Prochlorococcus marinus XMU1408: one gene and its partner. The main gene of each other region encodes a partner of the protein of the gene in region 2 in a complex. Links are inferred from orthologs where the notes say so. Each region holds a gene or a part of one and is shown on either strand. Other genes may lie near its edges. The genes, in order: hisH and hisF.

Evidence for each region.
Region 1: the proteins of hisF (region 2) and hisH are in contact, whole or in part, in a crystal structure (PDB 6RU0), measured with the Thermotoga maritima proteins. The link is inferred for Prochlorococcus marinus XMU1408 from one-to-one orthologs. Residues at the interface, in WP_004080486.1 of Thermotoga maritima: Met1, Leu2, Ala3, Arg5, Ser40, Glu41, Asp45, Glu46, Ala70, Glu71, Ile73, Asp74, Ile75, Pro76, Phe77, Asp98, Lys99, Ser122, Gln123, Glu161, Thr195, Leu196, Asn247, Arg249, Glu251; in WP_004080484.1 of Thermotoga maritima: Asn15, Arg18, Arg22, Arg117, Leu118, Pro119, His120, Met121, Gly122, Trp123, Asn124, Asn134, Gly135, Tyr136, Tyr138, Val140, Tyr158, Glu180, Lys181, Ser182, Ser183, Lys184, Ile185.

Annotation. Positions count from the first base shown.
Region 1 is NZ_QJUE01000004.1:85,160-91,176, forward strand. The notes cover bases 1-2,981. They hold hisH (imidazole glycerol phosphate synthase subunit HisH), read left to right. Parts: upstream 1-1,166; coding sequence 1,167-1,796; downstream 1,797-2,981. Other genes in these bases: DNJ73_RS06255 (GuaB3 family IMP dehydrogenase-related protein), read left to right, coding at 1-570; trxA (thioredoxin), read left to right, coding at 787-1,110; DNJ73_RS06270 (RsmD family RNA methyltransferase), read left to right, coding at 1,798-2,433; petG (cytochrome b6-f complex subunit V), read right to left, coding at 2,381-2,500; DNJ73_RS06280 (c-type cytochrome), read left to right, coding at 2,557-2,946. Also shown: more of DNJ73_RS06285, read left to right, coding at 2,982-3,686; DNJ73_RS06290 (serine hydrolase), read left to right, coding at 3,741-4,814; bchI (magnesium chelatase ATPase subunit I), read left to right, coding at 4,927-6,015; crossover junction endodeoxyribonuclease RuvC, read left to right, coding at 6,016-6,017. UniProt on the Escherichia coli protein: IGPS catalyzes the conversion of PRFAR and glutamine to IGP, AICAR and glutamate. The HisH subunit catalyzes the hydrolysis of glutamine to glutamate and ammonia as part of the synthesis of IGP and AICAR.
Region 2 is NZ_QJUE01000002.1:155,684-161,701, forward strand. The notes cover bases 1,724-4,705. They hold hisF (imidazole glycerol phosphate synthase subunit HisF), read left to right. Parts: upstream 1,724-2,820; coding sequence 2,821-3,591; downstream 3,592-4,705. Other genes in these bases: chlG (chlorophyll synthase ChlG), read right to left, coding at 1,724-2,529; DNJ73_RS02350 (DUF2862 domain-containing protein), read right to left, coding at 2,545-2,766; ubiE (bifunctional demethylmenaquinone methyltransferase/2-methoxy-6-polyprenyl-1,4-benzoquinol methylase UbiE), read left to right, coding at 3,672-4,370; DNJ73_RS02365 (DUF721 domain-containing protein), read right to left, coding at 4,381-4,705. Also shown: DNJ73_RS02340 (16S rRNA (cytosine(967)-C(5))-methyltransferase), read left to right, coding at 206-1,537; more of chlG, read right to left, coding at 1,579-1,723; more of DNJ73_RS02365, read right to left, coding at 4,706-4,863; DNJ73_RS02370 (PspA/IM30 family protein), read left to right, coding at 4,937-5,713; DNJ73_RS02375 (biotin--[acetyl-CoA-carboxylase] ligase), read left to right, coding at 5,742-6,018.

The DNA of each region.
Region 1 (6,017 bases), on a different replicon or contig from region 2:
GAGGTTTCTTTGAAACTTATGAGAGCTGGCGCAGCAGCTGTAATGGTTGGAATCGGACCAGGTGCCGCATGTACCTCAAGGGGTGTACTGGGAGTTGGTATTCCTCAAGCGACTGCTATTGCTGATTGCTCATCAGCAAGAGATGACTTTCAAAAAGAAAGTGGGAAATATGTTCCAATCATTGCTGATGGTGGGATTATCACTGGTGGAGATATTTGCAAATGTATAGCTTGTGGTGCTGATTCAGTGATGATTGGTTCTCCAATTGCAAGATCACAAGAAGCTCCTGGAAAAGGTTTTCATTGGGGTATGGCAACTCCAAGTCCAGTTCTTCCTAGAGGGACAAGAATCAGAGTTGGAACTACCGGTAGTTTAAGAAGTATTCTTTGTGGCCCCGCAATTCTTGATGATGGAACCCACAATTTATTAGGAGCACTCAAAACCTCCATGGGAACTCTAGGAGCAACAAATATCAAGGAAATGCAAAAGGTTGAAATAGTTGTTGCACCTTCTTTGTTAACAGAAGGAAAGGTTTACCAAAAAGCACAACAACTTGGAATGGGTAAATAAAGATACTGAAAGATTTCAGAATTAAATACAAAGGTTAGAATTGAGTAGTGAGAGCCTTTGCTCTCACACTCCTCACACACAAAAACGCCCGACTTGTTCGGGTTTTTCTTATTCAAAAAAAACAAAACAATATTCAAACTTCATTTAAAAATGGCAGCAAAACTTTTTATAGGCAAAATACAATTGTTATGATCTAGTTCTTAAGACCTCTAAGGTATGTCCACTGCTTCTGCTGTAACTGATTCCTCCTTCGAACAAGAAGTCCTCCAGAGTGATGTTCCTGTTTTGGTTGATTTTTGGGCACCTTGGTGTGGACCTTGCCGAATGGTTGCCCCCATTGTTGAAGAAATCTCAAAAGATTTCGAAGGCAAAATAAAAGTCTTCAAACTAAACACTGACGAGAACCCCAATGTTGCTAGTCAGTATGGAATTAGAAGCATTCCAACTTTGATGATCTTTAAAGGTGGACAAAAAGTAGACACTGTTGTTGGGGCAGTACCAAAAGCAACTCTTTCTGGCACAATCTCCAAGCATCTTTAAAGACAAATTTTTAAATTAGTTTTAATTCCACTCAAATGATTCTTTAGGTAAATCTATTGGCAAAAATTGGATTAATAGATTATGGAATGGGTAATCTTTTTTCAGTTCAACAAGCATTTAAAAGGCTTAATCAACCTTTAGAAATAGTTTCAGATATTAAAAGACTAAACCTCTGTGATGCTTTAATTCTTCCTGGAGTAGGTGCTTTTGATCCTGCAATGAAAAATTTAAGAAATACTGACTTAATACCTTCAATAATCGATTGGGTTAATAATGGTAAACCTCTTCTTGGGATATGTTTAGGCTTACAGCTGTTATTCGAAAGCAGTGATGAAGGGATTTTAAATGGTTTAGGAGTTATAAAAGGGCACATACATAAATTACCTGAAGAACAAAATGAAAGAATTCCTCATATTGGTTGGTCACCTATTAACAAAATAAATGAGTGTCCTATTTTAGAAAATTTTACTGATAGTAATTGGATGTATTTCGTACATTCATACTCAGCATGCCCTTTAGAACAAAAAAACACTGTAGCTACTACAAAATTTGGTGAAACTGACTTTTCATCAATTGTCTGGCATAAAAATACTGGCGCCTGTCAATTTCATCCTGAAAAATCTGGTATAGCAGGGCAAAAACTTATTTTAAATTGGATTAATTGGTTGAGAAAAGGTAAATATTAGTTTGAAAGGAACAATAAAACTCTTATCTGGAAAAAGAATATTAAGTCCTTTAAATCAAAAGACAAGACCTACCACTTCAAAAGTAAGAGAGGCAATAATTAATATTCTAGGGAACAAACTTGAAGAAGCTAGTTGGCTAGATCTTTGTAGTGGAAGTGGATCAATGGCATGTGAAGTCCTTCAAAAAGGTGGAAAGCGTATACTTGCAATTGAGAAACAAAGAGCAACAGCTCATATATGCAAAAAAAACCTCCTAAATGTATTGAATACCCTTAATTATAACTCTCACATTGAAGTCATATGTAAAGAGGTGATCTCATTTCTAAGAAATGGGCCAAGCAATAAAAATATTGGATTTATTAAAAATTCTCCAACTTCTGAGCAAAGATTTGATTTTGTTTTTCTTGACCCTCCATACGATTCAGAAATATACGAAATTTCTCAAGAACTTTTATTGACAATGCAATGGATTAAAAAATCATCAACATTGATATGCGAATGCTCGTCAAAATCACTGCCAAGAATACATAATGGATGGGAGTTAAATAAAGAGAAATCTTATGGAAAAACCACTCTTCTTTTTCTTACTCCCAATCAGGCATTGAACTACTTCGACGATACTGATTCCATGCACTAACAAAAAGGCCTAATAATGTAATTGGAACTAGTCCAAGAACAATCCCACATAAAAGGGGCTCAATCATTTGCTCGAGTTTTTTAAAAGTTCTACTAACAATTCTTTCATGTCAAAGAGGTTTTAGTGAATACTCCGTCATCAAAAGCATTAATAGATCAAAACCAAAAGATTAGCTCTTGGAAAATATTCCTATTATTTATTGCTACTGCTGCATTACTAATCTTTCTTTGGACATTTGAAAATTTCAAGCAAGATCCTTTCATAATTCAAACTTTATCTCTTCAAGGTGAAACCTCAACTGGAAGCAAATTATTCAAAATCAATTGTGTAGGTTGTCATGGTATTTCCGCACAAGGATTAGTGGGACCTGATCTCCACGAAGCAACCCAAGAATTGAGTGATAAAAAAATCATTAATCAAGTTATTCGAGGCTTGACCCCTCCAATGCCAAGTTTTGATATTGAACCTCAATCAATGGCAGATCTATTGGCATATATGCACTCTCTTAATTAAAAGTGATTATTAAAAAGACTGTAAAAGTAATTCTTGTTGAACCCGCAGGAACAATAAATATTGGAAGCGTTGCAAGACTATGTGAAAACTTTAATGTTAATGAATTAAGACTAGTTTCTCCAAAGTGCGATTATTTAGCTCTAGAAGCAAAAAAAATGGCTGTAAAAGGATTAAAAAAATTAGAAGAAGCAAAAATATATAATGATCTAAATTCAGCACTTTCAGACTGCTCAAGAGTTATTGCTACTTGCGGAAGAAAAGAGCATGGAGAAATTCCTCTTAATTCAAATAAAGATGCACTTTACTGGGCAATTGAATCAGAAAGAGAAGAGACAATAGCTTTAGTTTTCGGAAGAGAAGATCGAGGTTTAACGAATGAAGAACTACTAAAAGCAAATAAAGTCATTAGTCTTAATACAAGCAAAAATTATCCATCACTAAATCTTTCACATGCAGTAGCTATTGTTCTTCATCAATTCAATCTATTAAATGAATTTGATTTGTTAAAACCCAATAAAATAATAAACTATCCTTCTAATCTAATTAAGTTAGAAGATTGTATTAATGATGCAGGTAGTCTATTTTTAGATATTGGTTTCTTGATGAAACATACTTATAAAGCAAAAATGGCAAAAATAAAAAAATTACTTCTAAGAGCCGAGGTGAATGATGATGAAGTTGCACTAATTAGAGGAATAATTAGCCAAGCCAGGTGGGCAATTAAAAATAAAAATCATTAATTAAAATAAATAGCTACAATAAATGGGAAGAATATATATTATCTTGTATATAAAGTGAAAAGTTATTTCAAAGTAATTACGAATATTTTTTTAACCAGCATTAGCTTATCGGTTTTACTTGGTAGCTTATTAAGAATTATTGGTCCCATTAATCATAACAATAAAACAACTAGAACAATTAATTTAGTAGGTAAATCGAGGAGATCTATTGAAAAAGAAATTAAAAATAAAAATTCTAATTTATTATCTTTTTATAATAATAAGTTAGACAAGTTTCAAAGCCTAGAAGAACTAATTAATAAATGGGAGAATCTAATAATTAAAAATCCAGATCTATATGTTAGTTGCTTTTTTATTTCATTAGATAATAAAGTTTATGCAGAGATAAAATCTGACATAAGACTTGCAGCAGCAAGTAGTATTAAAGTTCCAATTCTAATTGTTTTACTTACAATGTTAGATAGAGGTGAAATATTATGGAATGAAAAATTAATTCTTACAGAAGATACTATTGGTAGCGGTTCAGGCTGGATGGCTTTCCAAAAAATCGGGCAAGAATTTCCAGTTTTTGAGGTGGCTTCTGAAATGATTAGAGTTAGCGATAATACAGCAACTAATTTACTAATAAAGCGATTAGGTGGGATTGATAAAGTTAATCAAAAATTCAAAGAGATTGGATTAAAAAATACGAAAATTAATAATTTTCTTCCTGATCTAAGTGGCACAAATCTTACATCCACCAAAGATCTTTCTTTAGCAATGGCTCTTGTGGATGGTGGTTATCTACTTAAGACTGACTCCAGAGATATTTATAGAGAAATTATGCAAAAATCAAAAACAAACACTTTAATACCAACTGGCATCTTAAGAGGCCTTGAGAAAAAGACTCAAGACACTGACTATCATCTTTCATTAAGGGGGTATTTGGTTCTTAACAAAACTGGTGATATTGGAATCTCATATTCAGATACTGCATTAATCCAAACACCTTACAAATCAAAGGCATTTGCAAGTTTTATAGTTAAGGGTCCGTTTAACGATCCGAGATCACCTGAGTTGATAAGAAACTTATCGGCAGAGTTAGTACCTTTTTTACAGCAAGATCAAAAACCAACAAAAACAAATTAGATTTTTACTGACTAATTTAAAAAGATTGATTTTCATTATCATTTTTTTTTTTGAACTTTATCAATCTAAAGAGACCTGCTTGTGAAACAATCTTGTTACTGGTAATAAGAAAGTGAGTTCAACTAGAAAACGCAGAGTTTTTCCTTTCACTTCAGTGATTGGGCAGGAGGAAATGAAGCTGGCTCTTCTTCTAAATGTTATTGACCCCAGAATTGGCGGAGTGATGATAATGGGAGATAGAGGCACTGGTAAGTCCACTACCATACGTGCATTAGCTGATCTTTTGCCTGCTATTGAAGTCGTTGAGGGCGATCCCTATAACAGCTCTCTTGATGATCCAGATCTTCAAAGCAATGATGTAAGAGAGAGAATGGAACAAGGAAGTGATATTCAAAAAGCTGAGAAACAAGTGCCGATGGTAGATCTACCTTTAGGAGCTACTGAGGATAGACTTTGTGGAACTATTGATATTGAAAAAGCTCTAAGTGAGGGTGTTAGAGCTTTTGAACCAGGTCTTCTAGCTAAAGCCAATAGAGGCTTACTCTATGTAGATGAAGTTAACTTATTAGATGATCATCTTGTGGACGTTCTTCTAGATTCTGCTGCCTCAGGATGGAATACAGTTGAAAGAGAAGGAATTTCTGTTCGTCATCCAGCTAGATTTGTTCTTATTGGTTCAGGTAACCCTGAAGAAGGAGAATTAAGGCCGCAGTTACTTGATCGTTTTGGAATGAGTGTAGAGGTAAGAACGGTAAGAGAAGCCAAACTTCGTGTTCAAGTTGTTGATCAACGTACCTCTTTTGATAATAATCCTGACGCCTTTAGCGATTCGGTTCAAGGGAATCAGGAAGCCCTTCAACAGAAAGTTGTTGACGCTCAAAATTTACTTAATGAGGTCAGCATCGATGAGGATCTAAGACTAAGGATCTCTGCTGTTTGTGGAGAACTTGATGTTGATGGACTTAGGGGAGATATCGTTACTAATAGGGCCGCGAGAGCTCTTGCAGCATTTGAGGGAAGGAAAGAGGTCACTGAAGAAGATATCGCTCGTGTCGTCTCAACAGCTTTAAGACATAGACTTCGAAAAGATCCACTCGAGCAAGTAGATTCTGGAGATAGAGTAATAAAAGCTTTTTGCAAAGTATTTGAGAGAAATGAAAGTAATGACGTTTCAGAATTTGAACTTGCTTCAACAAATTAAGT
Region 2 (6,018 bases):
ACAAAAAGTTTATGTAACAAATATTACATTGCCACAAAAAGGCGTGTAAGTATCTCTTGTTACACCTTTCAGGCTGTCCTCTTAAAACGACAATCATTTCCGTTTTGATATTTATCTATTTTTGCTGCTACTGCATTTATATAACCATAGATTAAAATCCTGATGCGAGCGGTTTTTATCTTTAATTATTTGGCCATGTCTTGCTTTGAATAGAAAATTATCACCAGTTAAAGGGCTAGAAGCAAGGAAGGCTGCTTGGGAAGTAATTCAAGCTGTTGGAGGAGGAGCATTCGCAGATCTAGCCTTGGAAAGAATTTTTAAAATATATTCTTTTGAACCCTTAGATAAAGCTTTAATAACTGAATTATCTTATGGAGTTATTCGTCAAAGATATTTTTTGGATTGTTGGATTGATCATTTAGGAAAAGTTTCGGCAATAAAGCAACCTCCACTTTTGAGATGGCTTCTTCATCTGGGTCTTTATCAAATTTTTAAAATGGAAAGAATACCGCCAGCAGCGGCCATAAACACTACTGTCGAATTGGCTAAAACTAATCATCTGAGAAAACTTGCACCTGTTGTTAATGGCATATTGCGATCTGCTCTCCGAAGCAAAGAAAAAGGTTTTAAGCTTCCTAAGTCAAAGAATCCGAGCGAGGAGCTCGCCCAAGAACAGTCAATACCAGTTTGGTTGGCTGATGAATTAATTGCTTGGAAAGGGAAAGAAGATGCTGATGTTATTGCAAAAGCATTCAATACCATAAGTCCTATTGATATAAGAGTGAATAAATTACGGGCAAATATCGAGGAAGTTAAAGAAAGTTTTGATTCCTGCGGTATTTATAATCGATTTATTCCAAATTGCCCTTACGGATTAGAAGTTCCAGTTGGTGTTGGCGAACCTATGAAATGGCCAGGTTTTGCAGAAGGTAAATGGAGTGTGCAAGATAGATCTTCACAGTTAATTGCTCCTTCCCTTGGCGCTTTGCCTGGAGAGAAGATCCTTGATGCTTGTGCGGCGCCAGGTGGCAAATCAACACATATTGCAGAATTAGTTAATAATCAGGCCGAAATTTGGTCTGTTGATCGATCATCTAGAAGAGTGGAAAAAATATTATCTAATGCAAAGAGGCTTGGAATTTCATGTTTGGAAATATTGATTGCTGATTCTAATGAATTATTAGCAGAGAACCCTAAATTGGAATCTTATTTTGATCGAATACTAATTGATGCACCTTGTTCTGGCTTGGGTACTCTGGCTCGTCATCCTGATTCAAGATGGCGAATGACTAAAGATAATATCCAGGAACTTGTTTGTATTCAAAGCCAGCTACTCAAGTCGATAGATCCTTTATTGAAAAGTGGGGGCAAATTAGTTTATTCAACTTGTACTATTCATCCCTATGAAAATCATAATCAGATCAGAAATTTTTTGAAAATAAAGTCTAAATTTTCTCTAGAATATGAGAGACAAATTTGGCCTGGAGAGGAAAATAAAGGAGATGGTTTTTACATCGCTATTCTAAATAAATTGTAAAACAGAAGATGTGGAGATAGGTTTATCTTTTGAAACCTAAATTATGAGCTTATTAAACTACTATGACCTATTGCTATAGCAGTCACAAGCATTCCTAAAATTAGAAATGGTTGTGCACTGGCTTGGTATTTAACATCAAATTTTAATGGATCACGTAAAAGCCATATGTCTTGAAATGTGATTTGAGGAATTATTAGCAAAACCAGAATTACAGATGCAAAATGTTGTCCTATTGCTATTAAAACTACTACCATCGCCAGCTGAAAGATATCTATCATTCCTGCGCTTATACGACTTGCATTTTTAATACCAAAAACAACAGGAAGTGATTCAAGACCAAGGCTTTTATCCCCTTCCACGCTTTTAAAATCATTTATCACAGCAATTCCTAAGCCTGACAAGCTATAGGCAAGAGTAAGCAGAGCAGTTGTCCAAGTTAAATGACCAAATAGAGCCTGTCCAGCCCACCAGGGAAGAGCTATATAGCTTGCACCAAGTGCATAATTCCCAAGCCAACCATTTTGTTTAAGTTTTAAAGGTGGTGCTGAGTAAATAAAACTTACAAATGAACCTCCCAATGCCAAAAGAAGGACGGAAGGAATTGTGTGATGTGCCCACAAATCTAATAAATAGGCAACTCCAAGACCGGCAATTAATAAAACCCAAATTTGACATTTTACTTGGAAAAGTGAAATTGCTCCTGAAGGTATTGGTCTATTAGGTTCATTTATTGCATCAATTTCTCTATCAAAATAATCATTTATTGTTTGGGTATAACCAGTTAAGAGTGGCCCGCTCATAAACATGCAACTTATCGAAGCAAGAATGTTGCTCAATTCCCAGTGATAATTACCACTAGCAGCTGCTCCACATATGACTCCCCATAACAAAGGAATCCATGTGATGGGCTTCATTAATTGCAAACGAAGCTTCCAAATGTTTGTTGTTTCAGAACCTCCTTTTATCCCAAGGAGTTGCCTAGCATCGCTCACTTTGTAATCTCAGGGTTAAGAAACTTCATCTTCGAAGAACCAATGTTTGCTTCCATCATTCATTTTAATTACCACACCAATGCCACCAATACCATCAGTCATCTTGTAATCGATTACAGTGCCTCTTGGATCATTAGATAGTTGGTTGATCAAATAAGAAGGTATGCGATCTCTTACACGTTCAATATTGATCTTAATTTTTGAACCTATCCTTGCAAGGGAGGTTGGCTTAGCCATGGCATCAAAATGCTTAAGTTTGGGCAACCATAACAGTTCCCCTGTTTAAAAATCATGGTTGCTTTAAGATTGATCCCTTGTCTTGATGTTTCAAATGGACGAGTAGTAAAGGGGGTTAACTTTGTTGGATTGCGTGATGCAGGTGATCCAGTTGAGTTGGGATGCAGATACAGCAAGGCTGGAGCTGATGAATTGGTCTTTCTAGACATAACAGCCACTCACGAGAAAAGATCAACTTTGGTTGACATGGTTAGACGAACATCCGAGGCGGTAACCATTCCTTTTACTGTTGGAGGTGGGATAAGTTCTATTAATGGAATAAAGGAATTGTTACGAGCAGGAGCTGACAAAGTAAGTTTAAATTCCAGTGCTGTTAAAGACCCTTCGTTGATTTCTCAAGGGGCTAATTGTTTTGGATCTCAATGTATTGTGGTTGCAATAGATGCAAAAAAGAACAAAAATATTTCTAATAAGTGGGACGTTTATGTGAGTGGTGGACGTAATAATACTGGTTTGGATGCGATTGAATGGGCAGAAAAAGTATTTGAGCATGGAGCAGGAGAAATCCTATTAACTTCCATGGACGGTGACGGAACTCAAAATGGGTATGACATAGAACTGACTAAATCTATTTCTGAAAAAGTTCCAATTCCTGTAATAGCTTCAGGAGGAGCTGGTTGCTTGAGACACATTAAAGAGGCTTTTACTCTTGGGAAATCTTCAGCTGCTCTCTTGGCATCCCTTTTGCATGATGGACAATTAACGATCAGCGAAATAAAAGAATATCTAATTAAGGAAAATTTACCTATAAGACCAATTGAATGATTAATATTTGCACTAAAAGATGTAAAATAAATCTCTCCATATTCAGTTTTTTGTGCGAGTAAATAATTTCTTAGATTTATATGAGACCTGGTAATACTAAAGCTATAGAGGAAATGTTTGATTCGATTTCTTCAAAATACGATTTTTTAAATGATATATTTAGCTTCGGATTGCATAGATTTTGGAAAAGACGATTGTTGGATATTCTTAATCCAATTTCAGGAGAAAAATGGATAGACATTTGTTGTGGAACTGGAGATATGTCAATACTCTTGGCTAGATATATGAAGAGTTCTGAAAATATTATCGGGATAGATTCAGCTTCTCAAGCATTATTAGTTGCGAGAGAAAGATCTAAGCAAAACTATTCTTCAATTGAATGGATAAATGGTGATGCGTTGGAGACAAATCTAAAATCACATCAATTTGATGGACTTTTAATGGTCTATGGCTTAAGGAATCTTTCAAGCCCTTATGCAGGGCTCAGAGAGGCTTTAAGGATTTTGAAACCAGGAGGAAGAGCTGGGATTTTAGATTTTAGATCTTTTGAGGGACCTTCCATTCAAGGGCTATTCCAAAAAATTTATCTAAGTTTTTATGTTGTTCCAATTGCATCTCTTTTCGGATTGGGAAAAGAATATTCATATATAAAAAAAAGCTTACTTAACTTTCCTTCAGGTGAAAAACAAATTTATTTGGCACTTTCTGCTGGCTTTAAAAAAGCAAAATACCAAACATTAGCAAAGGGTCAAATGGGTATTTTATTACTTGAAGCTTAATCAAAATCGTTCAATCTATTCTCAATTCTTTTCTTCTACAAAAACTACATTTACCCCATAATTTAACTTCTCCCTTGGGAGAAGGCACCTTGCAAAAAGGACAATTAGTGATTCCATTCTTATCAGTTCTACTTGGGTGCTTTTCCCATATCTCTTTTTCACTTTCTCTCGTAACTAAATCACTAGGATAATGTTGTCTAATCCGAATCTCTTTTATTTGATATCCATATGATTTTAAAGATTCAATTAATTCCAAGCGGTTGTACTGAAGAGCCTGTCTCCACTGTGGATGACTTGCACCAATCGTTAAAATTTTATTTTGAATGTTAAGAGGTGTGCAATTTAATGCGAGCTGCTCCCCAGCTATCTCTTTCCAATCTTGAATAAGACCTCCCACATTTCCTTTCCATGAAGACTTGATTCCTTCCAAGCATGTAGAAATTGACTGCTCTCTTCTTGCTTTCGTTTTATGCTTTAAGTCTTCTAAAATCAATTTTAATTAGACACTATTGGTGAGTTAGTGCTTAAATCTAGCTAATATTTTTTAGATTGCATAAAAGATCCTAATGGGATTATTAGATAGGTTAAGTCGCTTGATAAGGGCAAATCTAAATGCTTTTGTCAGTGATGCAGAAGATCCAATTAAAATACTTGATCAGTCTGTTGCTGATATGCAAGAAGACTTGGTGAAGCTTCGTCAAGCGGTGGCTATGGCTATTGCAAGTCAAAAAAGATTAGAGAATCAGGCAAATCAAGCAAAAGATCAAATAAAAAATTGGTTTACCAGAGCTGAATTAGCCTTGAAAAAGGGAGAGGATGATCTAGCTAGAGAAGCATTAAGTAGAAAAAAAACTTTTCAAGAAACTTATGAATCTTTATCGACTCAATTTCAATCACAAAATGGTCAAGTTGAAAAACTAAAGAAAAGCCTTTTGTTATTAGAGAGAAAGATTGCCGAGGCTCGAACAAAAAAAGATATGCTTAAAGCAAGAGCTCAAGCAGCTAAAGCTCAGCAACAAATTCAAAGTGCAGTTGGTGATTTAGGTAGCAAGTCCGCTATGGCTGCTTTTGAACGAATGGAAGATAAAGTAGAGGCATTGGAAGCTTCTGGGCAAGCAGCATTAGAGTTGGCTGGAGAAGATCTAGAAAGTAAGTTCGCAGCATTAGAAGGAGGTAATGATATAGAGAAAGAATTAGAGATATTGAGGACTCAATTGAAATCGGGAGTTGAGGCAATAGCGTTGCCTCCGTCTGGTTTAGATGTAAGTGAAGTAAAAACAGTAGAAATTCAAGAAGTTGAAGTTGAATTAGAGGAGATGAAAAAGTCAATGGATAATTCTTGATTGTTTAAGAACAAATTATGTTTGAAATATGAATAACCAAAAATTCGATAGGGGAGTTGGATTGATCTATAAATATTACAAATTAAACCATTCCTCTCCCAGCTATTGGAGATTAATTCTTAAACCTATTTGCGCTAGTACAGAAATAGAGCTATCAAATTGGATCGCAGAGAAACCAGTAAAAAAAAATAAGCCAATAGCGATATTCTCCTCTTGCCAAAAATTTGGTCAAGGTCAAGCTGGTCGAACTTGGTATGCACCAAAAGGAGGGGTTTGGGTTAGTGCGGCTATTAAGAGAAAAGGTT